DNA from 4 places in the Allobosea sp. 10L417 genome. Region 4 is predicted to be linked to each of the others. Evidence: predicted binding sites of a transcription regulator. Region 4 holds the regulator's gene; each other region holds the start of a gene.
The links. The regulator PhoB, encoded in region 4, activates phosphate uptake and scavenging genes when phosphate is short. The targets are predictions, from matches to a motif close to TGTCATNNANCTGTCAT.
Positions count from the first base shown of each region.

Region 1 (7,861 bases), on a different contig from region 4:
AAGCCGGCGTTCAGCAGCACGTCGATCGGGTCTTCCTTCGCGTAGGCGTTGAGGTCGCCGAGGACGAGTACGTCCTGGTCGTGCGAGCCGGTCGGATCGGTGCCGAGCCATTCGACCAGCGCCTTGGCGGCAAGCTCGCGCTGGCTGTTCCAGCCACCGTTGCCGTCCTTGATGTCAGCATCCTCACCGGTGCCGGAGCCGCCCTTCGACTTGAAGTGGTTGACCACCGCGGTGAATTCACCGCCGCTGGCGAGTTCCTCGAAGGTCACGGCCACCGCCGCGCGGCTGGTGTTCTCGCCGTTGAAGATGCGGCCGAGCGTGCTCTGGCCCAGAAGCTCGGACGAAACGTCGCTGTCGTCGAGGATCGCGACGTGGGTGTCGATGGAGACGCGCACCGAAGTGACGTCGTAGATGAAGCCGACCGCAATGGCGTCGCCGCCGACGAAGTTCTGGCCCGGACGCACCCAGTCGAACTTGAAGGAGCCGGAGACGCTGTTGAGCTGGTCGACGAGATGGTCGATGGCGTTGCCGCTCGCCCCCTCGATAAAGTTGTTCTCCAACTCCATCAGGCCGAGCACGTCGGCATCGAGCGACAGGATCGTGTTGACCAGCTTGGCGGTCTGCCGGTCGAACTCTGCTTGCGTCTCGGCGCCGCGCGGCTCGAAGCCGTTCGTTGTGAGCTGGCCGTTGTCGAGCGTGGTGAAGTAGTTGAGCACGTTGAAGCTCGCGACCTTCAGCGTGCCGCCGACATCCGGATAGCTCGTCGGCCGCGGATTGGCCGAGACCACGTCGTTGATGCCCGGCCCGTTCTGGACCGCGTGCACGCGGAACTGGTTGAAGTCGTAGTCGAGCACGCCGGTGAGACCGGTGATGGTGTCGCCCATGCGCGGCGCGGTGGTGGCGTTGTAGTCGCCATCGACCACGGTGTTGTCGAGATTGGGGTTCGAGACGCTGCGGCCGTCGTCGAAGATGACCGAGCGCGAGGCGATGTCGCGCAGATGCGCGTCGTAGCCGGAAACGCTGGCATCGTGATCGACGGTGTAGGAGTTCGGGCGCTCACCCTGGGTCAGGCGGATTTCGCCGAACTGGTCGAGATTGAACTGCTCGGTGATGGCGAGCGTCTCGGTGAAGCGGACAAGCATGCCCTCGTAGCGCTCGAGATCGGCGACATAAGTGCCGTTCGAGGCGGTCTGCACGCCGACGCTCGGCAGGTCGATCTCGACCGCCATGCTGTTCACGTCGGCCACCGCGCCGGCCTGGACGATCGCGACGGTGGAGGCGTTGAGCTCGGTATTGCCGAAATTCTCGGCGACCACGCCGGTGACGCTGACCTTGTCACCGATCTTCACATCGACGCCGAGGCTGGCATAGGACACGAAGATGCCTTCGGAGGTCAGGGCGTTGCCGTCGGAGTCGCCAGCCTCCTCCTGCAGCCAGAAGCCGCCGAGATTGCGGGCGCCGTCGGCGTCGCTGTTCTGGAAGTCGCCGACGACGATGGCCTCGACCGTGACGGTCTTGCCCACCATCGTGCTGCCGAGGCCGGTGCCTTGCACGGCACTGATCAGGGTGATCGGGGTGCCGTCGTTGTTGACGATCGTCGCGCTCGCCGATTGGGAGGAGGTACCCAGCGTCGCGGTGATCGAGAAGCTCTCGTCGGGCTCCGCCACGGCGTCGTCGATCGTCGCTACGCTGAAGCTTGCAGTGGTCTGGCCGGCAAGGACCGTGACCGCGGCAGGAACGCTGCCGATGTCGCCGGTCGCGCCCGACACGGCGAGGTTGACGACGGTATCGGTGGCCGCGGCCTGGCTCAGCGTGACCGTGAAGAGGAAGCTCTGGCCCTCAGGCTTGGAGGCCGCGTCGACCGTGACCGAGGAGACCGAGACCGCGCCGCCGCCCGCCACGGTGAAGGACTGCGCCGAGAACGGCACGTCCGGGGCGGTGCCATCGTTGCTCTGGTCGCCGGTAGCGTCCTGGCTGACCCAGTTCGAGGCCGTGTTGATCGCCGCGCGATAGGAATCGAAGGAGGCGCCACCGCTGCGCGCGCCGTTGAAGGCGGCGATGTCGGTGTCGTCATCGAGCGTGCTCAGGTCGAGCGCATCCGCGCCCGCGGTCAGGCCGGTATTGGTCAGCACGCCGTTGGCGCTGTTGAAGCCGCCATTGGCGATAGCCGTGATGAAGTTCGGCGCCGAGGCCGAGCCCTGATAGGCGTAGATCGTCTCGTCCGCCGCGCCGATGCCACGGTTGGTGCCGCGTCCGGCCACGGATGCGGCCGCGGTGCCGGTGCTCGCCGAGATCGTCCCGGCGCCGATATTGTCGATGCGCACGATCGTGCCGGCTGCGACGCCCGCGGAGGTCCAGCTGAACGCTCCCTCATTGGTGTCCGCGAAGGCCGAGCCGTTCCACTCGTTATCCTCGAAGATGATGGTCTCGCCGGCCGGAATTTCCGTGAGCGCCACGAATGCGATGTTGTCATTGCCGTCGGCATTGAAACCGACGAACGCAATCGAACCTTTACTGAGCGCCATGGCTGAAATCCCTGTTCCCGATCCGGGGTTTGACGTGGAGGCGAAGGGCGGCGTCGGGCACAATCCGCCCCGCCGCGCTCGGCATTGATCGTTACGGATTGCCCGTGCTCCCGCAGGAGCCCGGGCGATTGCGGGCGATGTTCAGACGAAGTCGATCGAACCGGAGCACGTCACGGGCAGATCCTTTTTAGCCAGCACATCGAAACCCCGGCCGCCGCCAACCGGGTGGCCGGCCCGCATAAGGCGAGCCGGATGCGGGCTTTTGACCCGCCCAAGATGACGGTTGTTTAACGCTTCATTAACGAAACAAATTAATTCGAGAATTGAATCGAAATTCAATGCGCCATGTCGACGTCATTTCAAGAAATGAACGATTGAATGGACATTTGTTCCCGGAAAATCGCATCGAGAAAGGACGTGAAATTTATTCAAAGCCACAGATATAGCGAGATACGCGCGGCAACAGCGAAATATTACTTATCTAAACTTAAATTCAACGCGGAAGACACCAAGGTCAAACGCCATAGTCCCGGCAACGCCGCAATGCCGGTCATCCGGTATCGACGCCAAGCTATGACAGGCTCGCGGCACACACGAATCCATTCTGGCAACGGGGGGCATGGGCATTTTCGATGGGTCAGGCTCCGATGGCTTCACCGGCCTCCAACGCGAAGCTGCGGCAACGGAGCTGCCAAAAACCGGCTTCGAATGATCCCGCAAGCGGGCGCTTAGGTCATCTCGGTCGGCACCCAATGGCAAGCATAGGCAATATCTATTTGCCCGCACGGCCGTATCGCTGAATCCTTGTGCCGTTGCCGGCGGCCGTCAGATCCGGATGCCACGGCGCTTCATCCCGTTGTTCGCCTCCGCCGTCGCGGCGGGCGAGGAGATCGCCATGCCCGGCACCGACAAGCTTCGCATCGATATCGAGCGCTTCTGGAGCACGATCGAACGCTCCGCCGAGATCGGCCCCGGCCGCCCCGGCGGCCTGTCGCGCCTCGCCCTCGGCGATGCGGACAAGCAGATGCGCGACCAGTTCGTCGCCTGGTGCCGCGAGGCGGGTCTCGCGATTCGCGTCGATGGCATGGGCAATATTTTCGCGCGCCGCGCCGGAACCGACGACACCCTCCCGCCCGTCGTAATGGGCAGCCATCTCGACACGCAGATCAATGGTGGCCGCTTCGACGGCATCGCCGGTGTTCTCGGCGGGCTGGAGGTCTGCCGGACGCTGGATGCGCTCGGCCACCGCACGCGCAGGCCGATGGAGATCGTCAACTGGACGAATGAGGAAGGCGCCCGCTTCTCGCCGCCGATGGTCGGCTCCGGCTGCTTCGTGGGCGCTTACGCATTGGACTGGGCGCAGGGGCGCCGCGACGATGACGGCAAGTCGATCGGCGAAGAGTTGGAGCGGATCGGCTATCGCGGCGAGATGGAGGCCCAGCCGCAGGCCTTCGATGCCTATTTCGAGTTCCATATCGAGCAAGGCTACTATCTCGACCGCGACGGCATGCAGGTCGGCGTCGTGACCGGCGGCTTCCCGAGCACCGGCATGCTGGTGGAATTCAAGGGCGAGACCGCCCATACCGGCCCCTGGCCGATGGAGCGGCGGCGCAATGCGCTTCTCGCCGGCGCACGCCTTCTGGTCGAGACGGACGAGATCGGCTGGGCCTATGCCGGCGGCGGCGGCAAGGCCACTGCGGCAAGGCTCGTCGCCTGGCCGAACAAGCCGGGCATCCTCTCCGACTGGGCGCAGGCCGTCTGCGACGTCCGCCATCCCGATCCGGAAACCTCCGAGGTCATGGCCGAGCGCGTCCGCCGCGCCGTCGGCGAGTCCGCCGCCCGCGCCGGCTGCACGGCCGAAATCCTCGATATCTGGAAATGGGGCGGCAGGATCTTCGCACAGGAGCTGATCGACAGCGTCCGCGAGACCTCTCTGGCGCTGGGCTACCGCACGCAGGACATCCTCAGCCAGGCTGGGCACGACGCCTATTTCGTCGCGCGCCATGCTCCGACGACGATGATCTTCGCGCCCTGCAAGGGTGGCATCACCCACAACAATGCCGAGCTCTGCACGCGCGAGGACCTCGAACCCGGCCTCAACGTGCTGCTCAATGCTGTGGTAGCGCGGGCGGATCGCTGAACGCGACCTCGGCCGTCTCCGCCGCCAGCTCCTCGTCCATCGCGGCGAGCTGCTGCTCGAACAGGCGCAGGAACGCTGCTTCCGCGGCACTGAGCTGCATGGCGGGGTTGGAAACGAAATAGAGATCGGCGCCCAGAAGATCCTCGGCTCTCGCGAGATTCCACAAAACGCGGTTCGCCAGAGCCTCCTCCACCGAGGCCAGCGGCAGAATGCCGATGCCCATGCCGGCGGCGATCATACGGGTGACCTCCTCGAGATTGGGGCTTGAGCCGACGACGCGGCTCCCGAGGCCGGCCCCCTCCCGCACGGAGACCATAGGCTCCAGCGCTCCGTCCTGCCCGCAGGCGAGCGCGACGAAGGGCTCATCGCGCAATTCCGCCAGCGTTACGTCGGAAAGCCCGAACAGCGGGTGGCCCCGGCCGCAGAGGATGCCGAATTCCTCGCGCAGCAGCGGGCGGCAATCGAGCCCGGCCAGCGGCTTGGCAAGCAGGCAGAAGCCGAAGGGGCTGAGCTTTTGCGACACGGCGCGAATGATGTCCTGGCTGTTGGCCACGTCGATGCGCAGGCTGACGCCCGGGTGCTTGCGGTTGAGCTGCGTCAGCGTCCGGTCGAGCGGCGACAGCACGACATGGGTCACGACCAGCAGCCGCACCAGCCCGGTCAGGTCGTCATGGTCTTCGGACAGCCGGTCGCCGATGCGCGCGACGCTGCGATAGATGTCGACACATTCCTTGTAGAGCAGTTCGCCACGCTTGGTCAGCACGAAGCGCCGGCTGTCGCGCTGGATCAGCTGTCCGCCGAGCGTCTCCTCCAGCCTCTGCAGGGCGGCGGAGACCGTCGGCTGGCGCACGAGCAGCCGGTCGGCGGCGCGCGTGAGGCTCCGTTCCTCGACGATCACGAGGAAGCTGTGCAGCAGATTCCAGTTCAGATGATGCAGTTTTGGCTTCTTGCCGCTCAAGCGCCTGTCTCCCTGGTCGCTCTCGGCATAGTGCAACTCTCTCGCCGCGGCGAGCTATTGGACCGCGTTTCGCCAACTCCGCAGAAGGGCGCGAGAACATCCTGTTCGATCCCTGGTTGATCGCGCTTCCCGGTACCGGGCTGTGCCTGCTCATCCTCGCCGTCAATCTGCTCGGGGACGGCGCCCGCGATGCGCTCGGCAGCAAATGATCGCCCGCGCCCGGAGCGAGGCCGCTCCTTCGGTCAGTGCCTGCCGGATGTCCGCGTCTCCGCATGGCGAGTTGCGCGTCCGGCGCGACCGACACCGGAGGCCTTCGGTCCAGCTTTGACCGCAGGTTTCTCCGTCGGCTTGCCGGAGCCTTTGGCGGCAACGAGCGCCGCATGGTCCCGCGCGGTCTGCGTGGCATAGGCCATGGCGAAGGAGGTCACTGCCTCGTCGAATATCTCGGACCCGCCCATGTAACCTGCGATGGCTGCCGCATCGCCGGAGCGGACATGCGCGCGCCAGCGTCCGGCCGCACAATTCGGCATAGGCCGTCAGCGCCTGACCCTCGACCATTTCGGCGATCGATCCCAGCCGGCGGTTCTTGAGCTGCCGGACATAGAACTGGCGCCCGCTGGCAGTGTCGTCCGCCCACCCCAGGAACACGTCGCTCGCCGCCTGCAGCATGCGCTGGCCCTCCACCACGCGCTGCCCCTGATGGGGCTGCGCCGGGCTCCGTCCCTTCGTCAGCCGGGTAAGCACGGATGCCTGAGCCTCCTTGACCTGCAGGAACATCGGCTCGTCATCCGCTGTCATGAACAATCCGACCACGCAGAACGTGCCGACGCTGCCGACGCCGACGACCTTGAAGGCGAGATCCCGCAGACCGTAGCGCGCAACCAGCACGCGGCGCTCCCGCGGCAAGGTTTCGCGGTAATGATGGAAGACCTTGTGGGCCTGCAGCGTTCGCATGCCGTCGCGGTCCTCGGGGAGATGGTAGATCAGGGGCGGCCGATCCTCGATGCGCCAGGAGCCGTCCGCCGGTGCTGCCAGATGGGGGAAGTTGTCGTCCTGCTGCGGGTTGCTCCGGGCTTTGGTGAGGAGGCTTTGCACGCGCCGGCGTAGCGCCGGATCGTCGATCCGCTCCAATTCCTGTCCGATTTCCGTGCGCGCCTGCCAGGCCTCGATCGGAGCGAGCTTGGCGAGCCTGCGCACCCGGCGGCGGTAGACCCCGGCCGTCGCGGCAACGGCGAGACGGGCGGCCTTCTTCGAAAATCCGGCGTCCAGCGCCGCTACGGCGACACTGGCGGCTAGGCGCTTGAGGTCAACGGAGAAATCGACGCCCGGCAGCGTTTCGTCGAAGTCGTTGATGTCGAAAAGGATATTCTCCTCCGGCGTGGCGAAGACGCCGAAATTCATGAGATGGCAGTCGCCACAGGCCTGCACGTCCAGACCGACCGATGGGAGATCCGCAAGATCCGCCGCCATCACGGCCGCGGCGCCGCGCAGAAAGGCGAACGGATTCTGCATCATCCGCTCATAGCGAATGGGCAGCAGATCCGGAATGCGGCTGCCATCGGTCTCCGCGAGAATCGAGACCGCCTCGCCACCGTCGCGAAGCGACCATTGCGCATGGCTCTCGCGCGGAACCTTACCGCGCAGGGCCTTGCCGGCGGCGTAGCGCTCGGCACGGGATAGGAGGAGCGTCTTCGTCGATTGATGTCGTGCCATCGGAGACCTCGATCGTAGCGGTCCGGCCCGCATGGCGTCCGCGTCAGCGGGCTCAGCCTTGCCGGCGATACCCCCGCGCCCCGGCATCCCGCGCATTCTGATATCCAGCGGAGATAGGTGCGGCGCCTCGCTCCGCTTCGTCAAATGACGCAACCGTGATTGCAAAATACTCGTCGCTCGCAAAATGTCCGATTCCGATTCTCACAAGTATCGAACCGGTGAGCAGTGCGTATTCGGAAATCCATTGCCAGAGACCGCTCAGGAGGCGCATAATTCGGGTTCTGACCCGAAGGCATGATGTCGGGAGGGCTCGGAATGAACGGCACCGAGGAAAGACGGACCGGGTGGAGCTGGTGGTACCTGCTCTTCATCGTGCAGTTCATCGCGGTCCTCTGGCCGCCCTTCTACAACCGGATCGAACCAACCTGGGCCGGCGTTCCGTTTTTCTATTGGTACCAGATGCTCTGGGTGCTGATCGGGGCCGTCCTCACAGCCATCGTCTACTTCGCGACCAAGGATTGACTC
Region 1 covers NZ_JBFTJP010000004.1:121,617-129,477, forward strand. Annotated here, with positions in the region: gene AC1DE3_RS12915 (ExeM/NucH family extracellular endonuclease) at 1-2,525, opposite strand, end outside; gene AC1DE3_RS12920 (Zn-dependent hydrolase) at 3,421-4,665, shown strand; gene AC1DE3_RS12925 (LysR family transcriptional regulator) at 4,634-5,623, opposite strand; gene AC1DE3_RS12930 (DUF2252 domain-containing protein) at 5,786-7,336, opposite strand; gene AC1DE3_RS12935 (DUF3311 domain-containing protein) at 7,652-7,858, shown strand.
Region 1: the regulator PhoB is predicted to act here: its motif matches at 2,802-2,818, upstream of AC1DE3_RS12915 (ExeM/NucH family extracellular endonuclease).

Region 2 (7,861 bases), on a different contig from region 4:
CCGGCCAACGCCCAGCGCAACATGGAGCAGATCCTGACGCGCAACCAGAACAAGGTCGATGCCGTCATCGCCGCCAATGACGGCACCGCGGGCGGTGCCATTGCGGCGATGGATGCACAGGGGCTCTCCGGCTCCGTGCCTGTCTCCGGCCAGGATGCCGACCGCGCGGCGCTCAACCGCGTGGCGCTGGGTACCCAGACCGTGACGATCTGGAAGGATGCGCGCGAACTCGGACGCAACGCCGCCGAGATTGCACTGAAGCTCGCAGGTGGCGCCAAGCTCTCCGAGATTCCGGGTTCGGCTGCCTGGGACCAGGGCCCGTCCAAGCAGAAGATGACGGCGCTCTTCCTCAAGCCCGTGCCGGTGACGAAGGACAACCTCGCCGTCGTGATCGAGGCCGGCTGGGCACCGAAATCGGCGGTTTGCCAGGGCGTCGCGTCCGGCAAGGTCAAGGCCTGTGACTAGAGCAGGCTGCGAAAGAGTGGGAACCGGTTTTCCGCGAGAAGCCTGCTCCAGTTTTTTGGTGAGAGATGGATTCAGATGTCAGATGGGGTCGCTATGCGATCCCATCTGACATCGTCCGGCTCTGACGTGGCACCCGCGCCGGCCAACCCGGCGCAGGATGAGCGCAGCCTTGCCGATCGTCTGCGCGAGATCGAGTTCGATCCGCGCATGATCGGCATGGTCGCCGCGCTCGCGGTGATCTGGCTCGGCTTCAACTGGCTGTCGGACGGCGCCTTCCTGACGCCGCGCAATCTCTGGAATCTGCTGGTCCAGACCGCCTCGATCGCGATTATGGCCTGCGGCATGGTGCTGGTCATCGTCACCCGCAACATCGACCTCTCCGTCGGCTCGATGCTCGGCTTCGTCGGCATGGTGGTCGGGCTCGTGCAGGTCCGGCTCCTGCCCGAGATCTGGGGCTTCGAGCACCCGCTGACCTGGGTCGTCAGCCTGCTGCTCGCGATGGCGCTGGGCGGGTTCGTCGGGCTGCTGCAGGGCGCGCTGATCGCCTATCTCGCCATCCCCTCCTTCATCGTCACGCTCGGCGGCCTCCTGATCTGGCGCGGCGCGGCCTGGTGGGTGACGCAGGGCCAGACCATCGCGCCGATGGATTCGCGCTTCCGCCCGCTCGGCGGCGGCGTCGAGGGCGCGATCGGCACAAGCGCCTCCTGGGCGATCGGCATCGCGCTCTGCGCCGCGATCTCGATCGGCGCGGCGCTGATCCGGCGCCGGCGCAAGCGCTTCGGCTTCCTGCTGCGCCCGCTCTGGGCCGAGATCACGATCGCCGGGCTCGGCTGCGCCACGGTTCTGGCGATGGTGATGGTGGCGAACGCCTATGCGCTGCCCGCCGGCATCGCCCGGCGCGTCACCGAGGCGAAAGGCGGCATATGGCCTGAGGGCGGCCTGACCATCGGCCACGGGCTCGCCGTTCCCGTGCTGATCGCGCTCGCGGTCGGCGTCATCATCACCTTCATCGCCAACCGCCTGCGCTTCGGCCGCTATGTCTTCGCCATCGGCGGCAACCCCGAGGCCGCGCAGCTCTCCGGCGTGAACACGCGCAAGGTGCTGATGCTGGTCTTCGGGTTGATGGGCGTGCTCGTCGGCATCTCCGCCTGCATCTCGACGGCGCGCCTGAACGCCTCGACCAACGCCGCCGGCACGCTCGACGAGCTCTATGTCATCGCTGCCGCTGTCATTGGGGGCACCTCGCTTGCCGGCGGCGTCGGCACCATCGTCGGCGCCATGCTCGGCGCGCTGGTGATGCAGTCGCTGCAGTCCGGCATGGTGCTGATCGGCGTCGACGCGCCGCTACAGAACATCGTCGTCGGCATCGTCCTCGTCCTCGCGGTCTGGCTCGACGGGGTCTACCGCAAGCGGCTGAGCTGAGGAGGAGCGATGAGCATCACGGAATCGGCTGGTCTCGCCGACACCCATCCGGGCCAGGGCACGCCGCTGATCGAGATGCGCGACATCTCGATCGCCTTCGGCGGCATCAAGGCCGTCGATAGTGCGAGCGTCGACCTGATGCCGGGCGAGGTCGTCGGCCTGCTCGGCCATAACGGCGCCGGCAAGTCGACGCTGATCAAGATTCTGTCGGGCGCCTACCGGGCCGATGCCGGCACGATCCGCGTGAATGGCGATGAAGCGGCGATCACGAGCCCGCGTGACGCCAAGCAGCAGGGCATCGAGACGATCTATCAGACGCTCGCGCTTGCCGATAACGTCGATGCCGCCGCCAACATCTTCCTCGGTCGCGAGCTACTCTCCGGCTGGGGCACGCTCGACGATGCGACGATGGAGGCCGAGACTCGCAAGGTGATGGGTCGGCTCAACCCGCATTTCCGTCGCTTCAAGGAGCCGGTGAAGGCGCTCTCGGGCGGCCAGCGCCAGTCGGTCGCGATCGCGCGCGCCATCTATTTCAACGCCCGCGTGCTGATCATGGACGAGCCCACGGCGGCCCTCGGCCCGGCCGAGACGAAGCAGGTGGCGGAGCTGATCCTCCAGCTCAAGAAGCAGGGCATCGGCATCTTCCTGATCAGCCATGACCTGCACGACGTCTTCGATCTCGCCGACCGCGTCACGGTGATGAAGAATGGCAAGGTCGTCGGCACGGCGCGCACTGCCGACGTCACCCAGGACGAGGTGCTGGGCATGATCATCTCGGGCAAATGCCCGCCGGCCGCGGTGGCCGGCCCCGGCGCGCTACGCAGCTAGATCGCGCCGGGTCGATTCTGGAGCGGCGGGGAGCGCGAAGCTCCCTACGCCGTCGCGTGCGGCTCGTGCCGATAATCCCAGACTGCCCAGCCCGAGATCGCCGCAGTCAGCAGGCCGACGATCATGTGAGGCCAGAAGGCGCGGAGGTTACCGGTGAAGCCCAGCATCCAGGGCGAGGCCACCAGCCAGAGTCCGAGCGCGAGATTCAGCCATTCCTCCCATTCGGCGAAAGCCGAAAGCGCAGCGACCGCAATCACGGCGAGAGCCACGCTGACGATCCAGGCATTGCGCGTCGGCACGAAGTCGCCGACGAAGCCCATGTACCATGGGGAGAAGAACAGCAGCCCGGCCAGGATCAGATTACACCAGTCCTGCGGTCGCCTGACGTTTGTATTCGCGGTCAACATGATCACCTCCATCGGTGACGATCATCCAACCACTACGCCTCGCGCATGAGGCGCTTGGTCATTTTTATTATACGCTCAGGTCAGCAATAGCTCAAGAACAGAGTAGGAACGCCCGGCGGCCGATCGAATCCGACCGCCGGGCAAGACGACATGAGCCGCATCGCTGCGCCCAACCGAGCCAGCGATGCGGGCGTTCTCACTTCGCGTCGAGCAGTTCCTTCACCGAGAGCAGGACGAGTTCGTTGTCATCCGCCTTCTTGGGATCACGCGAGGACGAGAACGGCAGGTTGTTGTCGTTGCCGACGACGATGATGCCCTTGGCAAGATCGACGACGTCGACGTTCTCGATGGTGAAGAACGGGAAAGGCAGCACGCCGTCGATGGCGCCCTGCTTCGCCTTCTTGTCGGGGTCGGCGATCTTCATCAGGTCGATGAAGCCGATCCTGCGCACGGGCTTGCCGACATTGGCGTCGGTCATCTCGATCTTCACGATGCGCTTGAATTTGGCGAGGTCGTGGAAGCAGTCCGGGCCCTTCTGTCCGGCGGCACAGGCCTTGTCGGCAGTGCCTTCGCCGTTGTCGCGCTCGATGATCAGCGCCGTCGTCGCGTCGATCATGTTGAAGTCGCCGATGGCGAGGCCCTTCTGCTCCAGCGGGAAGTACCAGGAGCGGCCGGTCCACTTCTCGTTGGCGACATCGAATTCGAGGATGCGCAGCACTTCCTTGCCGTCGACCTCTTCATTGCCCTTGGTCTCGGCGTTCCAGAGCGGCCCCTCCAGCAGCGGGTAGAGGAAGCGCCCGTCGGGAGACTGCGCCATGCCCTCATAGCCCTTGGAGCGGCGGACATTGAATTCGACGGACTGGTTCGGTGCGCCGGGCGTCGTCACGGCGTAATGGTCCGGCGAGCGGGCCGGCTTGCCATCGACCGTGGTCTCGAACACCGCCTCGACCTTGCCGTTGGCATCGACGCGGATGAGGTAGGGGCCGAACTCCTCGCCGATCCAGTACTTGCCGCCGATCGGCTGGATCGACTCGGGATCGAAATCGGCGCCGGTCAGATAGCGCTTCTCGGTGCCCTCATGAACGATGCGAAACGGCACCTTCTTGTCGGGGTCGTGCAGGAAGATGGTCGAGAGACGCTCGATCGCGCCCTTGTCGAAATCGGCCTTGAGACGATGGAAGAACAGCATCGCGTCGGGCGAATTGACCTTGGAGCCGAAGCCGTTGTCGGTCAGGACGAGGAACTCGCCATTGCCGAGCGAGCGGATGCCGGAGAAGCCCTGCACGGGCTGGCCGGCGAATGGCGTGGAAAGACCTGTCGGGCGGCCGCCCGAGGTGCCCATCACCGAACCGACGGTTTCGACACGCTTGCCCGGGGTTACGAACTTGCCGGACACCTTAAGATCGGCCGGCGCATCGGCAGGAGCCGGGATGATCGTGTTCGCCGGCAGCAGGGCGTGACCGACGAGCTTCGACGGAAACTCCTTCTGGGCGTCCTGGGCCCCGGCGAGAATGGTCGAGGACAGGAGCAGGGCAAAGGCGAGCGACAAGCGCATGAAATTCTCCGGGCTGGAAATGACCAACCCGCTTCGCCCGCCCGGATTGCGACCCGACGACAGCGCGGCGACCGTTCGGTGACGGGGCATTTGAACTCGCCAGCCCTCATCCTGGGGAACAGGCGAAGCCTGTGTCTCGAAGGGTGTTCCAGTGTACGCTCGAACCATCCTTCGAGACGCCGCTCTCGCGGCACTCAGCATGAGGACTGGAGCTGAACAGCCACAGAAGCGGCCGATCCTTTAGTACCCCCTGGCCGGATCGACCACATGCTGCAGGGGCTCGCCGGCTTCCAGGCGCCTGATCTGCGCCGTGATCAGCGAAGCGATCGCTTCAGGCTCCGACATCGCCGCGTTATGCGGCGTGATCGTCACGCCCGGATGGGTCCAGAGCGGCGAGGCGGTCGGCAGCGGCTCGGTCTCGAAGACATCGAGCGTCGCGCCTTTCAGCGTGCTGGCTTCGAGCGCCGCCAGGATATCCTCTTCCACCTGCAAGCCACCGCGGCCGGCATTGATCACGAACGGACCTCCGAGGCGACCATCCTGCGCCAGCCCTGCGATCAGCCCGGCGTTGATGATGCCGCGCGTCTCCGGCGTGAGCGGCACGAGGCAGACGAGGATGTCCGTCCGCGCCAGGAACTCCTTCATGCCCTCCTCACCCGAGAAGGTGCGCAGCCCCTCGATGCTCTTCGGCGAGCGGCTCCAGCCGGCGACGTCAAAGCCGATGACCTTGAGCTTGGCGGCGGCATCCAATCCGAGTTCGCCCAGCCCCATGATGCCGACGCGAACCGAGCGGGCCGCTGGCTGGTTGCGATCGTCCTCCCAGAGCCTTTCGCGCTGCTGGCTGAGGTAGCGGTGCTGCTGGCGCAGATACATCAGGCAGTGCAGCACGACGTACTCGCTCATCCGCGTGGTCAGATCGGGATCGACGACGCGGGCGATCGGCACCGCCGGCAGCTTGTCGTCGGCGAAGAGGAAATCGACGCCGGCGCCAAGCGAGAAGATGGCGGCGAGATTGGGCAGACCGGTCAGGCTGCCGGCCGGGTGCTTCCAGCTCGCGACATAATGGACGGCGCGGCGGTCGAAGGGCTCGCCGAGAACCACGATCGGCATCTCCGGCAGCAGCGCCTGGAACCTGGCGCGCCAGTCCTCGACATGCCAGCCCGTCATGGCCAGAAGCAAACTCATGCCGACACCCTCTCCGTGATCCGTTCCGCGACGAGCCGGCCGCGCGCCGCACCCTCACCGATCCAATAGGCCTTGCGCAAGCGCGCACTCGCCGCGGCGAACTGCGCCTCGTCGCGCGCGTGGATGATCCCGAGCGGACGCTCCGCGCCAATCTCGGCTCCAATGCCAGCCAGTTCGACGATGCCGACGGCATGGTCGATCGGGTCCTGCGGGCGGACGCGGCCGCCACCGAGCGTGACGACCGCAAGCCCGACCGCACGCGTGTCGACCGCGACGACCGACCCCGCCGTTTCGGCGAAGACCGGCTTCACGATCGGCGCAAAGGCGAGATGATTTGCCGGCTTTTCCAGCAAGTCCGTCGGTCCTCCGAGCGCCGCCACCATCCGCGCGAAGCGCTCGGCCGCCGCACCCGAGGCGAAGGCATTCTCGATCTTTTCGCGCGCGGCATCGAGATCGGCGGCGAGCCTGCCCAGGAGCAACATCTCGGCGCCCAGCGCGACCGTGACCTCATGGAAGCGCGCCTCGCGGCGGCGGCCGGTCAGATGGTCGAGCGCATAGGCGACCTCGAGCGCATTGCCGGCGACCGAGGCGAGCGGCTCGTCCATATCGGTCAAGAGCGCGTGTGTCGGCAGCCCGGAATCGTTGGCGACGGCGACGAGAGCCTGCGCCAGCGCCTGTGCCTTGGCGTAGTCGGGCAGGAAAGCACCGGAACCGAACTTCACATCCATGGCGAGGCCGTGCAGTCCGGCGGCGAGCTTTTTCGACAGGATCGAGGAGACCAGCAGCGGAATCGTTTCGACCGTCGCCGTCACGTCCCGGATGGCATAGAGCCGCTTGTCAGCCGGGGCGAGATCGGCGGTCTGGCCGATGATGGCGCAGCCGACCTCCCGCACGACCTTGCGGAACAGATTGATGCACGGCTGGGTGACATAGCCCGGCACGGCATCCAGCTTGTCGAGCGTGCCGCCGGTATGGCCGAGGCCGCGACCGGAAATCATAGGGACGTAGCCGCCGCAGGCCGCCACCGCAGCCGCCAAAGGCAGGCTCACCGTATCGCCGACGCCGCCGGTCGAGTGCTTGTCGAGGGCGGGGCCGGGCAGATCATCCCAGCGCAGCACGGTTCCGGAATCGCGCATGGCGAGGGTGAGCGCGACGCGCTCCTTCTCGTTCATGCCGTTGAAATAGACCGCCATGGCGAAGGCGGCCGCCTGTCCTTCGCTCACCGAGCCATCGGTCAAACCGGCGATGATCTGGCGAATATCCGCATCGGGCAGCTCGGCACCGTCGCGCTTGGCGGCGATGATCTCCTGGGTCAGGCGCATTCAGTAGCTCCCACGCGGCGGCACTCCGGGCGCAGCGCCGCCGATTTCCTCGACGAGCGCGGTGTAGAGACCGCTCGCACCGAAACGGAAAGTCGCGGGCGTCGCCCAGTCCGGGCCCATCATCGCGTCGGCGAGAGCAAGGTAGCTCTTGGCATCCGCCAGAGTTCGGATCCCGCCCGAGGGCTTGAGCCCGATCGGGCGTGCTGTCATGCCGATCACGCCGAGCATGGCGCGCGCCGCCGGAATGCTGGCCGAGCGCGCGGTCTTGCCCGTCGAGGTCTTGATGAAATCGGCGCCGCCCGCGATCGCGAGCTCGGACGCGACCCTGACCTTGTCGAGATCGGGATATTCGCCGGATTCGAGGATGACCTTCAGCAGCTTGTCGCCACAGCGCATCTTGACGTTGCGGACCATGGCGGCCGCTGTGGCGAGTTGCCCGGCCAGCACGGCGCGCCAGGGCAGGACGAGGTCGATCTCGTCGGCGCCAGCCTCGAGCGCCTCCTCGGTCTCGCGGATGGCGGGCGCGATCGGGGTGTCGCCCTCCGGGAAGTTCACCACCGTCGCGATGCGCACCGGGCTGTCGCCGAGCGCCTGGCGTGCCACGGCGACGAAGCGCGGCCAGAGGCAGACGGCGGCGACCGGCACGGGGCCGGAGACGGCGCGCCGGCACAGGTCGC
Region 2 covers NZ_JBFTJP010000008.1:146,537-154,397, forward strand. Annotated here, with positions in the region: gene xylF (D-xylose ABC transporter substrate-binding protein) at 1-465, shown strand, start outside; gene AC1DE3_RS19750 (sugar ABC transporter permease) at 559-1,887, shown strand; gene AC1DE3_RS19755 (ATP-binding cassette domain-containing protein) at 1,897-2,715, shown strand; gene AC1DE3_RS19760 (SPW repeat protein) at 2,760-3,122, opposite strand; gene AC1DE3_RS19765 (esterase-like activity of phytase family protein) at 3,319-4,677, opposite strand; gene AC1DE3_RS19770 (2-hydroxyacid dehydrogenase) at 4,918-5,862, opposite strand; gene deoA (thymidine phosphorylase) at 5,859-7,184, opposite strand; gene deoC (deoxyribose-phosphate aldolase) at 7,185-7,861, opposite strand, start outside.
Region 2: the regulator PhoB is predicted to act here: its motif matches at 4,745-4,761, upstream of AC1DE3_RS19765 (esterase-like activity of phytase family protein).

Region 3 (7,861 bases), on a different contig from region 4:
CGATCTCGGCTGCGACACGCTGCAGCGTGCCGGGCTCGGAGAGGGCGGCGAGCAGCGCGCGGAAGGCCGCCTGGGACTGGAAGACCGGATCGGAGAAGCCGGGAGCGATCATCGATTGCGATGACATCACGAGCCCCTGACCAGCGTGAAGAAATCGACCTTCGTGGCCGCGGCCTTGCGGGAGGCGAGCTCTCGGGCGGCCGCCTGCTGCGCCGCGAGAGCTGCGACGCCTTCATGCAGGCCGCCTTCGGCCTCGTCCTGAAGCCGGGCGTCGAGCAACGCGGCCAGCCGCGCCTTGCGGCCGTCGCGGCCGAGCGCATAGGAGAAGCCCATCCGTCCGGTCGAAAGGCGCACGACGCAGCGCGTAACCGTGGCCTCGCCCAGATTGAAGCGGCGGCCGGCACCGCCGGCGCGGCCCTCGACCATCACGGTTCCGGTTTCGGGGGCCTTGAGCACTTCATGGTCGGGTGGATCGCCCAACAGGGTCTCGATCTCGATGCGGGAGGCGCGCGCCAGCGTCGCCATCCAGCCTTGTCTCGCGGTTTTCTGGCTCATCGGCGCGGGCTCGCTGGTCAGTTCCGAATGTCTAGACTATGCTAGAAGAGTTGATGGCAAAGGTCTATACTTTTCGGATGAAATTTTGATGACGGATGCGGCAATCGCGGAACGGGATGGCGGAACAGCCTGGCGGCGCATCGCCGATGAACTGGCTGATGCGATCGGGCGCGGCGAATACAAGCTCGGCGACACGCTGCCGGCCTCGGTCGCGCTGGCGGAACGCTACGGTGTGCATCGCCACACCGTGCGGCAGGCCTTCCGGCATCTGGCCGAGCAGGGGCTGGTCACTGTCTCGCGCGGACGCGGCACGCAGGTGACAGCGCCGCGCCTGCCTTATCCGATCGGACGGCGCGTCAGCATGCGCACCAATATGGGCAAGCTCGGCATCACCGGCACGAGCCGCATGTTGTCGGCCGAGACGGTCGTCGGCGAGGCGGCGGCCTGCACGGCGCTGGGCCTGAAGCTCGGGACGCCGCTCTGGTGCGTGCGGGGCGTAAGCCTCGCCGATGGCGTGCCGATGGGCACGGGCACGCATTGGCTCTCGGTCGAGCGCTTCCCGGATTTCGACAAGGCCTATCGTGAGGCGGCCGGTTCTATCACGGCAGCCTTCAAGGTCTACGGCATCACGGATTATGTGCGCCTCTCGACACGGTTGACGGCGCGGCTTGCCGATGAGCGGGAGGCAGAACTGCTGGAGATCGCGCCCGAGGCTGCCGTGATGATTTCGACGGCGGTGGATGCGCTGCCGGACCTGACGCCGGTGCATCTGGTCTCGAGCGTCTTCGCTGCCGAACGCATGGAAATGGTGATCGAGCCGTTCGGGGATCGTTGAGGAGTGTCATGCTCGGGCGTGACCCGAGCATCTCAGGACGAAGAGCCGCCTCTTGCCGCGGGAGCTTCCCGGGTCTTCGCTTCGCTACGCCCGAGAACGACGGCCCAGGAGGTCAGTTCGCCCGCTTGCCGATGATGGCGAAGCGCAGCTTGCCGGAGAGGAAGTCGATGGCGGAGACGGCGGCGAGGATGAGCAGGATCAGGAAGGAGACCTGCTGCCATTCCAGCGTGCGGATCGTCTCTGCGAGATAGAGGCCGATGCCGCCGGCGCCGACGATGCCGATGATCGTCGAGGAGCGGGTGTTGGATTCGATGAAATAGAGCACCTGGCTCGCGATGACCGGCAGCACCTGCGGCAGCAGGCCGAAGCGGATCTCATGCGCCTTGCCGCCGCCGACGGAGGCGACGCCCTCGACCGCCTTGCGGTCGGCGGCCTCGATCGCTTCCGAATAGAGCTTGCCGAAGGCGCCGAGATCGCTGGTCATGATCGCGAGCATGCCGGCGAAGGGGCCGAGGCCCACGACGTTCACCCAGATCAGCGCCCAGATCAGCGCGTCCACGCCGCGCACCGTGTCGAGCGAGCGGCGGGCCAGGAAATGCACGACGCGGTTGGCGACGACGTTGCGCGCCGCGATGAAGCCGAGCGGCAGGGCGAGTGTCGCCGCCAGAACGGTGCCGAGAAAGGCGATGGCGATCGTCTCGAACAGCGCCTGCACGAAGATCAGGGCGCGGGCCCAGGAGCCGGGGTTGGGAGGCAGCATCAGGCCGACGAAGGAGCCGAGATTGCCGAGCCCGGCGAGGATCTTCCAGAGCGAGGTCTCAAGGGTCGTCAGCCCGTAAAGGAAGAGGCCGAGCAGCACGGTGATGGTGCCGATGGTGGCGAGCTTCGTCTTGAGCGAGCCGCGGATCGCGGCCTGGTGGCGGTTGACGATGTCGGCGCGCTCGGCCGGGGTGAAGGCGAGGCTCATCGACCGTGCTCCAGGCTGAGGAGGGCGTGGCGCAGGCGCTCGGTGCCGTAGTCGATCAGCATCACCGTGACGATGATCAGCAGCAGGATGGCGCTGACATCGGTGAAGTAGAATTTGCGGATGGCCTCGATCAGGTCCTGGCCGATGCCGCCGGCGCCGACGAAGCCCATGATCGAGGCGCCGCGGACATTGATCTCGAAGCGGAGCAGCGCATAGCTGGCGAAATTGGAGAGCACCTGCGGCACGACGGCGAAGCGCACGATCTGCCACCAGCTGCCGCCGGAGGCGGTGACGCCGTCGACCGGCTTCAGGTCGATGTTCTCGACCACCTCTGAGAACAGCTTGCCGAGAGCGCCCATGGTATGGATGGCGATGGCAAGCACGCCCGGCAACGGGCCGAGACCAAAGGCGATGACGAAGATCAGCGCGAAGACGATTTCCGGAACGGTGCGGCAGAATTCGAGAAAGCGGCGGACAGTGAAGCGCAGCCATGCGGACCGGCCGAGATTGGCGGCGGCGGCGAAGCAGAACAGGAACGCGCCGACGGCGCCGAGCACGGTGCCGACATAGGCGATCAGAATGGTCTGCCAGAGCAGCTTCAGCCAGTTCTTGAGGCCCCAATACCATTCCGCAAGGTCTGAGCCGAGGCTGGCGAGGCGCAGCGTCGGCAGTGTCTCGTAGATGTATTTCGGGAAGCGGTGGATGTTCGCGAAGAACTTGGCGAGATCGACCTCCGAGCCGCGCGCGGCCAGCAGGACGCAGACGATGAAGACGGCGGCGCCGATGAGCGCCTGGCGGCGCTTGGCCACGGCCGCCTGCCGATATGTCTCGGCATGGGCCAGGATGGCCGGGTCGTTGCGGTCGATCGCGAGGGTCATGGCGGGGGCGCTTCCACTCCGTCTCGGGACCGGCTGGTGCCGATCCCGGACAAGGGCGTCATTCCCGGGCGAAGCGAAGCGCAGACCCGGGAATCTCTGTCGGGAGATGCCCGGGTCAAGCCCGGGCATGACGTGCTGATGATTACGACGACTTCTTCTTGCGGAGGTCGTCGACGAACTTGTTGAGCTCGATGATCGGGTCGTAAGCCTTGTTGTCGACGGCGACGAGCGGGCCCTGCTTGCCTTCATAGATCTTGTCGAAGGCGGCCTTGTCCTTGGTGGCGAGGTTCAGCACCGCGTCGCGGATCTTGGCCTTGAGGTCATCAGGCAGGTCGGTGAGATAGGCCATCGGCGAGTTCACGATCTGCTCGGACTTGTAGATGATCCGGAAGTCGTCGGCCTTGACCATGTTCTTGCGGGCCATGCGCTGCAGGTTCGACTCCTGCTCGTCGTTCCACCAGTTGGCGGCGATGTCGACGGTGCCCTGCTGCAGGGCGATGACCGCGTTCTCGTGGCTGCCGGTGTAGACGACCTTGGAGAAGAAGGTTTCCGGCTCGATCTTCATCTGGTTGAGGACGAAGCGCGGCACGTTGTTGCCCGAGGTGGAGTTCGGATCGACGAGGCCGAGATTCTTGCCCTTGAGGTCTTCGACCTTCTGATAGGGCGAGTCCTTCTTCACGTAGAAGACGGAGTGGTAGCCCTTCGTGCCGTCGAGGTTGGTCTCGATCGCGAAGGCGTCGACCTTGGCGCCGGTCATGCGGGCGCGGGCGAAGGAGGCCGGGCCGTACATGCCGATATGGATGTTGCCGGCGCGCTGGCCCTCGATGATCGCGGCGTAGTCATTGGCGATGCGCAGCGTCACCTTGGTGCCGAGTTCCTTGGCGAGATAGTTCACGAAGGGGGTGTAGCGCTCGACCACGCCCGAGGCGTTCTCGGCCGGGATGATCGCGAAGACGAGCTCCGGATACTTCGCCTTCCAGTCCTGGGCAAAGGCCGGGGCAGCGGTGGCGGCGAGGCCGGCGACGGCGAGCTTGAGGGTATGACGACGGGTCAGCATTGGGTCTGCTCCTGGTTGCTGTCGGGATGCTCTTTTCGCGGCGACGGCCTTTGGCCGCGCCGGCGATCCTTCGCTTGTCAGGCGATCTTCTGGCGGGCGCGCTTCGCCTCGGAGGCGGCGATGGCATCGAGCGCGTCCAGCGCCTCGGCGCCGGCATCCTTGGCTTCGATGCCGTAGAGTTCGGCTGCGACCTCGCGCGTCAGCGCCTGCGGCACGTCGTCGAACACGACCTTGCCGGCCGCCATGCCGATCAGCCGGTCGCAATACTTTGCCGCGATATCGAGGTCGTGCAGGTTGCACATCACGGTGATGCCGTCCTCGCGGTTGATGCGGAACAGCGCGTCCATGACGACTTGCGTGTTACGGGGATCGAGCGAGGCGATCGGCTCGTCGGCGAGGATGATGCGCGGCTCCTGGACCAGGGCGCGGGCGATGGCGACGCGCTGCTGCTGGCCCCCGGACAGGGTCTCGGCGCGTTGTGCCAGCAGATGCCCCATATCGAGACGTTCGAGCGCCGCAATGGCGCGGATCTTGTCGTCTTGGGAGAAGCTCTTGACCAGCGTCAGGGCGGCGGAGCGGTGGTTCAGGCGCCCGAGCAGCACGTTGGTCAGCACGTCCAGGCGGCCGACGAGGTTGAACTGCTGGAAGATCATCGCCGTGTCGCGGCGCCAGCGCCGCAGCGAAGCCCCCTTCAGCGCGGTGACCTCCTGCTCCTCGCAGGCGATCCGGCCGGATGTCGGCTCCGCCAGCCGGTTGAGCATGCGCAGCAGAGTTGATTTGCCGGCTCCGGACCTGCCGATCACGCCGACCATCTCACCCTTGGGGATCGACAGCGAGACATTGTCGACAGCATTCTTGTCGCCAAAGCGCTTGGTCAGACCTTCGATACGCAGCATGTGATGGGTTCTCGCGCACGATGCGGGCATGAGCGCAGCCCCGTCCGGCCCTGACCGTGGGGCAACTCATCTCCATGGCGACGAGAGCTAGCGGCGGCTGATGACAGCGGCGTGACAGTGGCCGAAAGCGCGATCCGGTGACCTTGGATGGCCTCGTCAGAGCGCGTTCAGCAGCGCGTCGACGCAGGCGCGAACATAGGCTTTCCGCTGGGTGGCCGGCATCGGCTTCACCCCGAGAAGGCCGCGCAGTTGGTGCAGGCCGCGCAGCATGCCGACGAACTGTTCGGCGAGGAGATCGGCTTCGGCAAGGCCGAGCGGGCGGGCAACGCCGTGGCCGACGCGTGACCGTTCGATGAGCAGCGTCACGATGGCGGCGCTCATTCTCTTGGCGCCGGCCTCATAGGCAGCGCGGCCGAGCTCGGGAAAGCGTGGCGAGGCGCTGACCACCAGCCGGTGCAGATCGAGGGAGGCCGGACGCAGCATGAGCTTGAGCATGTCCTCGCCCAGCTGCGTCAGGGCGCTGCGCAGATCGGCGGCGGGCGACGCCTGCTCGAGCGGCAGAGTCAACGTTTCCGTGAGGCCGGCACAAATCGCCTTGAACAGCGCCTCCTTATCGGCGAAATGGCTGTAGATCGTCTGTTTCGAAACACCGGCCCGATGGGCGATCTGGTCGAGGCTCGCGCGCTCGAACCCCTCCGCAAGGAAGGTTTCGGCGGCTGCGCGGGTGATGGCGTCGTGCTTGTCGGGGCGCGCGCGTTCGGCGGAAAGGGATTTGGCCGGGTTCGTTTCGGTCTGGTCGGAATCGAGCAGGCGTGTCTTGGCGCCGTTTCGCCGGAGGGGTTTCGGCACGGGTCTTGCCTCGCCGCCTGCCGGTTCGGTGAGAGGGGTTGCCCGGTGTCGACGGAGGGGGGTGTCAGCCATGCTCCCGCACACTTGGCCTCTTATCAAACTAGACTGTCCAGTCTAAGATAGTCGCGCGGTATTGGAGCGTCCAGTCTTATGAAGCGGTTTGTTCTCCTCGTCGTGGTCGCGGCGCTCGCGGGCGGCGGCTATTACGCCTACCGCAACCAGCGCGCCGGCACGCAGCAGGCCCAGGCCAGCGCCGTTTCCGGGCCGCGAGCCGTGCCGGTGGAGGTGGCTTCCGTCGAGACGATGACCGTCAACGAGGAGGTCGAGGCGCTCGGCACGCTCGCCGCGGATGAATCCGTGATCATCGCTTCCGAAATCGCCGGCCGCGTCGTCGCTCTCGGCTTCAAGGAGGGCGAGCGGGTCAAGGCCGGTCAGGATCTGGTCAAGCTCGATACCGCCATCCTCGATGCCGAGCTGAAGCAGGCGCTGGCCGATCTCGGGCTGGCGCGCGACACCAACGAGCGGCTGAGGGCGCTGGTGCAGCGCGGCTCGGGCACGCAGGTCGCGCTCGACGAGTCGACGGCGCGGCTCGCGTCCAGCGAGGCGCGCGTCCAGCTTGCCAAGGCCAAGCTCGCGCAATCGACCATCGTCGCGCCGTTCAGCGGCGTCGTCGGTCTGCGCTCGGTCGGCATCGGCGATTATGTCTCCGTCGGCAAGCCGCTGATCGTGCTGACCAGCATCGACCCGATCAAGGTCGATTTCCGGGTGCCGGAGATTTATCTGAGCCGCGTCAAGGTCGGCCAGCCCGTCCAGGTGCGCGTCGATGCCGTTCCGGACCGGACTTTCACGGGCCAGATCTTCGCGATCGACCCGGTCGTCGACGTCAACGGCCGCGCGATCCGTCTGCGCGCCAACGTTCCGAACGGCGATCTCGCCCTGAAGCCCGGCCTGTTCGCCCGGCTGTCGATCACGGTCGACCAGCGCGAGAACGCCATGGTCATCCCCGAGATGGCGGTGGTGCCTGATGGCGTCGGCAAGATGATCTACGTCGCCGAGAACGGCAAGGCGCGCCGCGTCGCGGTCGAGCTCGGCAAGCGCCTGCCCGGCAAGGTCGAGGTGGTCGGCGGGCTGAAGCCCGGCATGCAGATCATCACCGCCGGTCAGATGCGGCTGCGTGACGGCAGCACCATCTCCGTCAAGGAAAAGCCCGTCCAGACGAGCCAGCTCTGATGAGCCTGTTCGAGCTCTTCGTCCGCAGGCCCGTCCTTTCGACGGTTCTGAGCCTGCTGGTGATGCTGATCGGCATCGTCTGCTATGGCCGCCTCACCGTCCGCGAATACCCGAACATCGACGAGCCGATCGTCTCGGTGCAGACGATCTATCGCGGCGCCTCGGCCGAGATCATCGAGACCCAGGTCACGCAGATCCTGGAGAACTCGATCGCCGGCATCGAGGGCATCGAGATCATCTCCTCGGCCAGCCGCCAGGAGCGCAGCCAGATTTCGGTGCGCTTCCGCCCCGACATCGATCCCGACGTTGCGGCCTCCGACGTGCGCGACCGCGTCAGCCGCGTGCGCGGGCGCATGCCGGAAGAGATCGACGAACCGATCATCGCCAAGGTCGAGGCGGATTCGCAGCCGGTCCTCTACCTGTCGCTGACCAGCACGCGGCACAGCCCGCTCGAGCTGACCGACTTTGCCGATCGCTTCATCGCAGAGCGCGTCCAGAACATCACCGGCGTCGCCGAGGTCCGCATTCTCGGCCAGCGCCAATATGCGATGCGCATCTGGCTCGATCGCTCGCGCCTCTCCGCCTATGACGTTA
Region 3 covers NZ_JBFTJP010000013.1:106,608-114,468, reverse strand. Annotated here, with positions in the region: gene phnH (phosphonate C-P lyase system protein PhnH) at 1-127, opposite strand, end outside; gene phnG (phosphonate C-P lyase system protein PhnG) at 127-555, opposite strand; gene phnF (phosphonate metabolism transcriptional regulator PhnF) at 644-1,390, shown strand; gene phnE (phosphonate ABC transporter, permease protein PhnE) at 1,503-2,357, opposite strand; gene phnE (phosphonate ABC transporter, permease protein PhnE) at 2,354-3,235, opposite strand; gene phnD (phosphonate ABC transporter substrate-binding protein) at 3,378-4,292, opposite strand; gene phnC (phosphonate ABC transporter ATP-binding protein) at 4,370-5,188, opposite strand; gene AC1DE3_RS24920 (TetR/AcrR family transcriptional regulator) at 5,345-6,037, opposite strand; gene AC1DE3_RS24915 (efflux RND transporter periplasmic adaptor subunit) at 6,188-7,267, shown strand; gene AC1DE3_RS24910 (efflux RND transporter permease subunit) at 7,267-7,861, shown strand, end outside.
Region 3: the regulator PhoB is predicted to act here: its motif matches at 5,289-5,305, upstream of phnC (phosphonate ABC transporter ATP-binding protein).

Region 4 (7,861 bases):
TCCCGCTCTCGAACCTCGTCGAGGGCATTCCGATCGTCGGCACCGTCCTCTACTCCCGCTCCCCCTCGGGCCTCGGCATCTTCACGGCCGGCATCATCCTGGCCTTCATGATCGTGCCCTTCATCGCCTCGATCACCCGCGACATGCTGGAGCAGATCCCCTCCGTGCTGCGCGAGAGCGCCTATGGCATCGGCGCCACGACCTGGGAGGTCGTGCGCCATGTGCTGGTGCCGCAGGCCGGCGTCTCGATCATCGGCGCGATCATGCTCGGCCTCGGCCGCGCCCTCGGCGAGACGATGGCCGTCACCTTCGTCGTCGGCAACGCCAACCGCCTGTCGGCCTCGATCCTCGATCCCGGCTCGACCATCGCCTCGCGCATCGCCAACGAGTTCAACGAGGCGATGGGCCTGCAGCTCAACTCGCTGATCGCGCTGGGCTGCATCCTGTTCTTCGTCACCTTCGTCGTCCTCGTCATCGCGCGGCTCCTGGTCGCCCGGGTGAAGCGCTACTGAGGTCCTGAGAGATGAGCATGACGACCGCCTCCACGCCGCGCGAACTGCCCCACACCCCCTGGGGGCGCGTGCGCCAGTCCCGCCGCACAGCCGACCGGCTGATGAAGATCATCGCCACGGGCTTCACCTTCTGCGCCATCTTCGTGCTGTTCTGGATTCTCGGCATGCTGCTGGTGAAGGGCATCGGCGGGCTCTCGCTCGCGACCTTCACCGAAGTTACGCCGGGCCCCGGCTCGCAGGGCGGCGGCCTCGCCAACGCCATCGTCGGCTCGGTGGTGCTGACCTTTCTCGGGATCGCGGTCGCGACCCCGGTCGGCGTGCTCGCCGGCACCTGGCTTGCCGAATACGGCAAGGGCTCGAAGCTCGCGAACCTGATCCGCTTCATCAACGACATCCTGCTGTCGGCACCGTCGATCCTGATCGGTCTGTTCGTCTACGTGATCCTGGTCGAGCCCTTCCGCGGCTATTCCGGCTGGGCCGGCGGCGTCGCGCTCGGCATCATCGCGATCCCGGTCATCGTGCGCACCACCGAGGACATGCTGAACCTCGTGCCCGGCCCGCTGCGCGAAGCCGGCTCGGCCCTCGGCGCCCCGCCGTCGGTCGTCATCACCTCGGTGACCTGGCGCGCCGCCAAGGCCGGGATGGTGACCGGTATCCTGCTGGCTCTCGCCCGTATCGCCGGCGAGACCGCGCCGCTGATCTTCACCGCGCTGAACAACAATTTCTGGTTCTCGCCGACCCTGGTCGGCGGCGTCTCGAACCTGCCCGTCACCATCTACCAGTTCGCCTCCGCTCCCTATGAGAACTGGCAGCAACTGGCCTGGGCGGGATCGCTGATCATCACGGTCTCGATCCTGCTGCTCTCGATCATTGCCCGCCGCTTTGTCGCCGGCGGCAAATAAGACTTGAATCCAACCCGGTCGCGTCCGACCTTGAGGACCATGTCGATGCTTTCGACCCTTGAACTCTCCCCGCAGACGCTCGATGCCGAGGCGCCCGTCCGGATCGCGGTGAAGAACCTCGATTTCTACTACGGCGAGCACAAGGCGCTGAAGAACATCAATCTCGATTTCCGCGACCGGCACGTCACCGCGCTGATCGGCCCGTCGGGCTGCGGCAAGTCGACCCTGCTGCGCATCTTCAACCGGATCTACTCGCTCTATCCGGAGCAGAAGGCCACCGGCGAGATCATGCTCGACGGGCGCAACATCATCTCGAACGATGTCGATGTGAACGAGCTGCGCTCGCGCGTCGGCATGGTGTTCCAGAAGCCGACGCCCTTCCCGATGTCGATCTACGACAACGTCGCCTTCGGTATCCGCCTCTACGAGAAGCCGCCGAAGTCCGAGCTCGACGACCGCGTCGAGGGCGCGCTGCGCCGTGCCGCGCTCTGGGACGAGGTCAAGGACAAGCTGAAGAGCTCCGGCATGGGTCTCTCCGGCGGCCAGCAGCAGCGCCTGTGCATCGCGCGAACCATCGCCCAGAAGCCTGAAGTGATCCTGTTCGACGAGCCGACCTCGGCGCTCGACCCGATCTCGACCGGCAAGATCGAGGATCTGCTGGAGCAGCTGAAGAGCGACTTCACCATCGCCATCGTCACGCACAACATGCAGCAGGCGGCCCGCATCTCGCAGTATACCGCCTTCATGTATCTGGGCGAGGTCGTCGAATTCGCGCCGACCAATACCATCTTCATGAACCCTGCCAAGAAGCAGACGCAGGACTACGTCACCGGCCGGTTCGGCTGAAGACCGGTTTCAAACCAGCAGCCCTCATCCTGAGGAGCCGCGCGAGCGGCGTCTCGAAGGATGGTCCAGGAGGCTCCGGAACCAACCGGAGCATCCTTCGAGACGCAAGCTTCGCTTGCTCCTCAGGATGAGGGCTGAGGGTTGAGCATGCCGACCTGAAAACGACGACGCTGCATCGGCGCTAATGATCTAGAGGACACGCCGCCCATGACCGACCACATCGTCCGCTCCTACGATACCGATCTCGAAGGCATCCGCCGCAGCCTCGCCGAAATGGGCGGCATGGCCGAGCGCATGCTGGGCGATTCGACCGTGGCGCTGGTGCGCCGCGACACCGGCCTTGCCCAGAAGATCATCACGGCCGACCAGCGCCTCGACAACCTCCAGCGGGACGTCGAGGAAAAGGCGGTACTGACCATCGCCCGGCGCCAGCCGCTCGCCAACGACCTGCGCGAGCTGATTTCGGCGATCCGCATCGCCGCCGACATCGAGCGCGTCGGCGATCTCGCCAAGAACATCGCCAAGCGCGCCGTCGCCATCGCCGGCCAGTTCCAGCCGCCGCACCGCGCCGTGGTCGGGCTCGAGCACATCAGCCGCCTGGTGCAGGCGCAGCTCAAGGACGTTCTCGACGCCTACGCCGCCGGCAACGAGCAGAAGGCGCTCGACGTCTGGCGCCGCGACGACGAGATCGATGCGCTCTACACCTCGCTGTTCCGCGAGCTCCTGACCTATATGATGGAGGATCCGCGCAACATCACCTTCTGCACGCATCTCCTGTTCTGCGCGAAGAACATCGAGCGCATCGGCGACCACACCACCAACATTGCCGAGACGATCCACTATCTCATCACCGGCGACTCGCTCGACGTGAACCGGCCGAAGCTCGACACGACCAATATCGAGGTCGAGGCGATCACCGGGAACTGAAGCAGATCATCATGGCCGCACGCATCCTGATCGTCGAGGACGAGGAGCCGCTAACCCTGCTGCTGCGCTACAATCTCGAGGCCGAGGGCTTCGAGGTCGACAGCGTCGCGCGCGGGGATGACGCCGAACTGCATCTGCGCGACCACACGCCTGATCTCGTGCTGCTCGACTGGATGCTGCCGGGCCTTTCTGGCATCGAACTCTGCCGCCGCTTGCGCTCGCGGCGCGACACCGAACGCGTGCCGATCATCATGCTGACGGCGCGTGGCGAGGAGACCGAACGCGTGCGCGGGCTCGCGACTGGCGCGGACGATTATGTGGTGAAGCCCTTTTCGTTGCCGGAGCTGATCGCGCGCATACAGGCGCTGCTGCGCCGCGCCAAGCCGGGCCATGTCGCGGGGCTGCTCGCCGCCGGCGACCTCGAACTCGATCGCACGACCCGGCGCGTCCGCCGTGCCGGCAGCGAGCTGCATCTCGGCCCGACCGAGTTCCGGCTGCTCGAGTTCTTGATGCAGGCGCCCGGCCGCGTCTATTCGCGCGCCCAGCTTCTCGACGCCGTCTGGGGCCGCGACGTCTATATCGATGAGCGCACCGTCGACGTTCATGTGGGCCGGCTGCGCAAGGCGATCACGCCGGCCAATACCAAGGATCCGCTGCGGACAGTCCGCGGCGCCGGTTACGCCTTCGACGAAACCTTTGCGCGCAGCTGAGCGGCGCTGCAGCTCTGCTCCTCATCGCAACTTGCCGTGAACCTTGCCCGGCCGCTCGCGTTGATCTTGAAGATCGACGCGAGCCAGAGGAGGTCGCCGTGAGCAAGATGCCGCCCATCCCGCCGGCCAATCGAAGCGACAAGGGTCCGGGCGAGCCAGATCATGCCGAGCGCGATCTGCGCAGCGCCAGAGGTGGCGAGCGCCGACCAAGCCAGCCTGATCAGCAGGGCCAGCAGGGCAATACACGCATCAACACGACCCATCAGGGTCTGCAACAGGATCGTTGAGGAGGTTGCCGAACGTCGACCTCGACCAAGGCGCCGCAGAGCATCCGGCACGGCGGCCCCGGCTCATCGCATGAGAACGCGAAGAAGCCGCCGGACATCCGCTTGCCGATGACAACCGGCGGCACGCTCGCGTTTCGGGTGGCGGCGGCGAACGCGACAGCCACCTCTCGCATGATCCGGCGCGCAAGGGAGGCAGGGCGCGATGAGAACCGGCCTTCAGGTCGATCCCCTGAAGGGCGACGGCAGGCGCTTCAGCCCTCTCGGTGGAAGAGGCGGCGCAAGCTGTGCTTGGCCGCTTCCAGAGTTCTGCGGCGCTCGGCCGGCAGTTTCCGGCCGGCGCGGTTGATGTAGAAGGTGAGCATCGACATCGCCGAGCGATAGGGGCCCGATTTGCGCCGGCGGCTGTGCTCGGCCGACCGCTTCAGCGAGCGCGCGATCTGACGCGGATCGCCACGCGTGAACACGGCTTTCTCGAAATCGAGCGCGTTGCTCCGGCTGGTGATATCGGCCGACCATCTGTGCTTGTGGACGGGCATGGCGTCCTCCTGTCGGTCAGGCGTTTGGTCCGCCCTCGATGTCGCCGGCCCAGGTCAATGCGGTCTCGTACTCCTCCGGCTTGAAGGTGCGAACAGTCACGAAGGGGATCGCCGGATTGAGCAGGTCGACGAAGGCCGCAAGCCAGCCCCTGTCGGTGATCACCGCCTCGCGCGGGAAGCGTTGCAGCTCCCACAGCTTGCCGAGGCTGTAGCGCGCATCCTTCCAGGCGGCAGCCAAGGTCATATCGGTGAAATCGGTGAGGTCGGCGAGGATGCCGACTTTCTCGTGTCGTGCGAGCTTCGCGTCGATATCGGCCATGATCCCATCGAGATCGTCGCTGGTCAGCGTCTGCGACAGGCGGTAGGCGCCGACATGGTCGGGGGCGGGCAGGATCGTTAACATGACTCCTCCTTGCTCCAGACAACGCGGGGCAAGAGCGGAAGTTTCGCCCAATGATCAGGCGGCTGAGGATCCACGGGTGGCGGCATCGAACCGCGCGGCTTCGGAGCGCAGCCAGCCGATGAATTCATCGAGGCCGGGGCGTTGCGGCTGGCCCAACGGGCGGATGAGCCAGCAGCCCGTCGCGCTGGTGAAGCCGAGTCCGAGCGGGTTGACGAGCGCGCCCGAGGCCAACTCGTCCGCCACGTAACAGCGCGGCGTCAGCGCGACCCCCAACCCCGCGACGGCGGCGCTGATGATGACGGAATAGTAGCCGTAGCGCACAGTATGCTCAGGCACCGCGCCGCGCAGGTCGTGGGTTTCGGTGAACTCGGCCCAGAAGGTTGGCATCTGGAAGTGCTGCAGCAGCGTCATCTTCTGAATGTCGGCCGGGCGGCGAAAGCCCCCCATGCGCTCGACGAGGCCGGGCGCGGCGACGAGGGCGACATCGCGGCCGAAAAGATAGTGGGCCTCCCTGTCGGGCCAGGGGGGGACGCCGTGAGAGATCTCGATATCCGGCTCCTCGGTCTCGCTCTCGCTCACATAGTTGGTGAACTGGACGTCGACACCGGGATGCGCCGCCGCGAAGGCGGGAAAGCGGGCCATCAGCCAGCGCTCACCGGCGATCGCGATCATGTGCAGGCGGATCGGCCGGGCAATGGCGCTGCGCTCGGCGAGGCGCCTGGCGCCTCGCTCCATCTGCTCCAGCGCGGCTTCGGCATAGGGCAGATAAATCGCTCCGGCCTCGGTGAGCTTGAGGCCGAGCGGGCTACGGTCGAACAGCACGGTGCCGAGGTGGTGCTCCAGCGACAGAATCTGCTTCGAGACGGCACTCTGGGTCAGGTTGACGACCAGCGCGGCACGGGCGGTCGATCCCAGGCGCGCAACCGTGGTGAAGGCCCGCAGCGCGGTCGATGACGGCGGAGCCCGGCCGGCGGCCATGGGGTATTCCTTTTTAGACTATCTCTGCGGAGATCGTTTCGTTTGCCGGGCTTTCGGTCAAGAGGTCATTCTTCCCTAACGGGAGGAGCCAGCATCATGAACCAGACGACCCGCCTGTGGGGCGGACGCTTCCGCAAGCCGCCGGATCCGCGGCTGATGAAGCTGTCGAGCGCGGCCGGCGAGCACGCGAGGCTGGTGCCGCAGGATGTCGCGGGCGGCAAGGCCCATGCGGCCGAACTGGCGCGCGCCGGGCTGCTGACGGCGCAGGAGCTCGACACCATCCTGACCACGCTCGATGCGATCGCGCAGGATACGGTCGAGGGGCGGATCTCCCCCGGCCCGCAGGACGAGGACGTTCACACTTTCATCGAGCGCATCCTGACCGAGCGGATCGGCTCGACCGGCGCCAAGTTGCGTGCCGGACGCTCGCGCAACGACCAGGCCGCCAACAACCTCAAGCTCTATCTGCGGGCCAAGTCGCGATCGCTGGCGGGCATGCTGGCCGAGCTGCTGACCGCGATCGCCGACCAGGCCGAGTTGCATGCAGCCTCGGTCAGCCCCGGCTTCACGCATCTCCAGAGCGCGCAGCCGGTCACCTTCGGCCATTGGCTGATGGCGCACGGCCAGGTGCTGATGCGCGACGCCTCTCGCCTGACCGACTGGGAGAAGCGCTCCGGCCAATCTCCGCTCGGGGCGGCGGCGCTTGCCGGTTCCGCGATCACGCTCAATCCCGAGCTCAGCGCCAACGCGCTCGGCTATGACGGGCCGTTCGAGAATTCGGTCGACGCGGTCGGTGCGCGCGACCATGTCGCGGAGTTCCTGTTCGTCGCGGCCATGCTGACGACCAACCTGTCGCGTCTCGCCGAGGAGGTGACGCTCTGGGCCTCCAGGCAATTCGCCTGGGTGACGCTGGACGACGCCTTCGCCACCGGCTCCTCGATCATGCCGCAGAAGAAGAACCCGGACATCGCGGAAATCTCGCGCGGCCGGGCGGCACGGCTGACCGGCGACCTCGTCGCCATGCTCGGGGCGTTGAAGGGGCTGCCGCTTTCCTATAACCGCGATCTCGCCGAGGACAAGCGCGCCGCTTTCGACGCCGTCGACGTGCTGGAAGAGGTGCTGCCGGCCTTCGCCGGGCTGGTCGCCAGCATGAGCGCCGACGCCGGGACGATGCGCGCCCAGGCCGGTTCCGGCTTTGCGCTGGCGACCGAGGTGGCTGACTATCTCGCCCGCAACGGCGTGCCTTTCGCCGAGGCGCATGAGATCACGGGGGCGCTGGTGCGCTATTGCGAGGAATTGGGCCGGGAGCTGGAGTCGCTCGACGCTGTCGATCTCAGGGCGGTCGATCCGCGCCTCGATGCCGGCGTGCTCGACCATCTGACGCTCGATGCCGCGGTCGCTGCGCGCAGCGGCCATGGCGGCACGGCGCCCGACCGCGTGCGCGAGCAGATCGACCGCTTCCGCGGCAAGCTCGCCGCCCTCGAAACCTGGAGCCGGGAGACGGGCCGATGAGCGCCGCCACTTCGCCGATCAGCAGCCGCGATCTCGCCCAGGTCTCGCATCTCAGGATCGTGTCGCGGCGTTTCTACGGGCGCTGGGTCGCCTCGGCGATCATCCTCGCCATCCTCGCCTGGCTGGTGATGGCCTTCGTCGAGGGCGACATCGCCTGGCCGGTGGTCCGGCAGTTCTTCACCGCGCCCGCCATCATCGCCGGCCTCGGCAACACGCTGATCATGACGGTCTGTGCGATGACGCTCGGC
Region 4 covers NZ_JBFTJP010000001.1:1,031,670-1,039,530, reverse strand. Annotated here, with positions in the region: gene pstC (phosphate ABC transporter permease subunit PstC) at 1-512, shown strand, start outside; gene pstA (phosphate ABC transporter permease PstA) at 530-1,414, shown strand; gene pstB (phosphate ABC transporter ATP-binding protein PstB) at 1,454-2,260, shown strand; gene phoU (phosphate signaling complex protein PhoU) at 2,468-3,187, shown strand; gene phoB (phosphate regulon transcriptional regulator PhoB) at 3,199-3,897, shown strand; gene AC1DE3_RS05265 (hypothetical protein) at 4,005-4,184, shown strand; gene AC1DE3_RS05260 (DUF3175 domain-containing protein) at 4,436-4,720, opposite strand; gene AC1DE3_RS05255 (SpoIIAA family protein) at 4,737-5,123, opposite strand; gene AC1DE3_RS05250 (LysR family transcriptional regulator) at 5,178-6,101, opposite strand; gene argH (argininosuccinate lyase) at 6,198-7,613, shown strand; gene AC1DE3_RS05240 (amino acid ABC transporter permease) at 7,610-7,861, shown strand, end outside.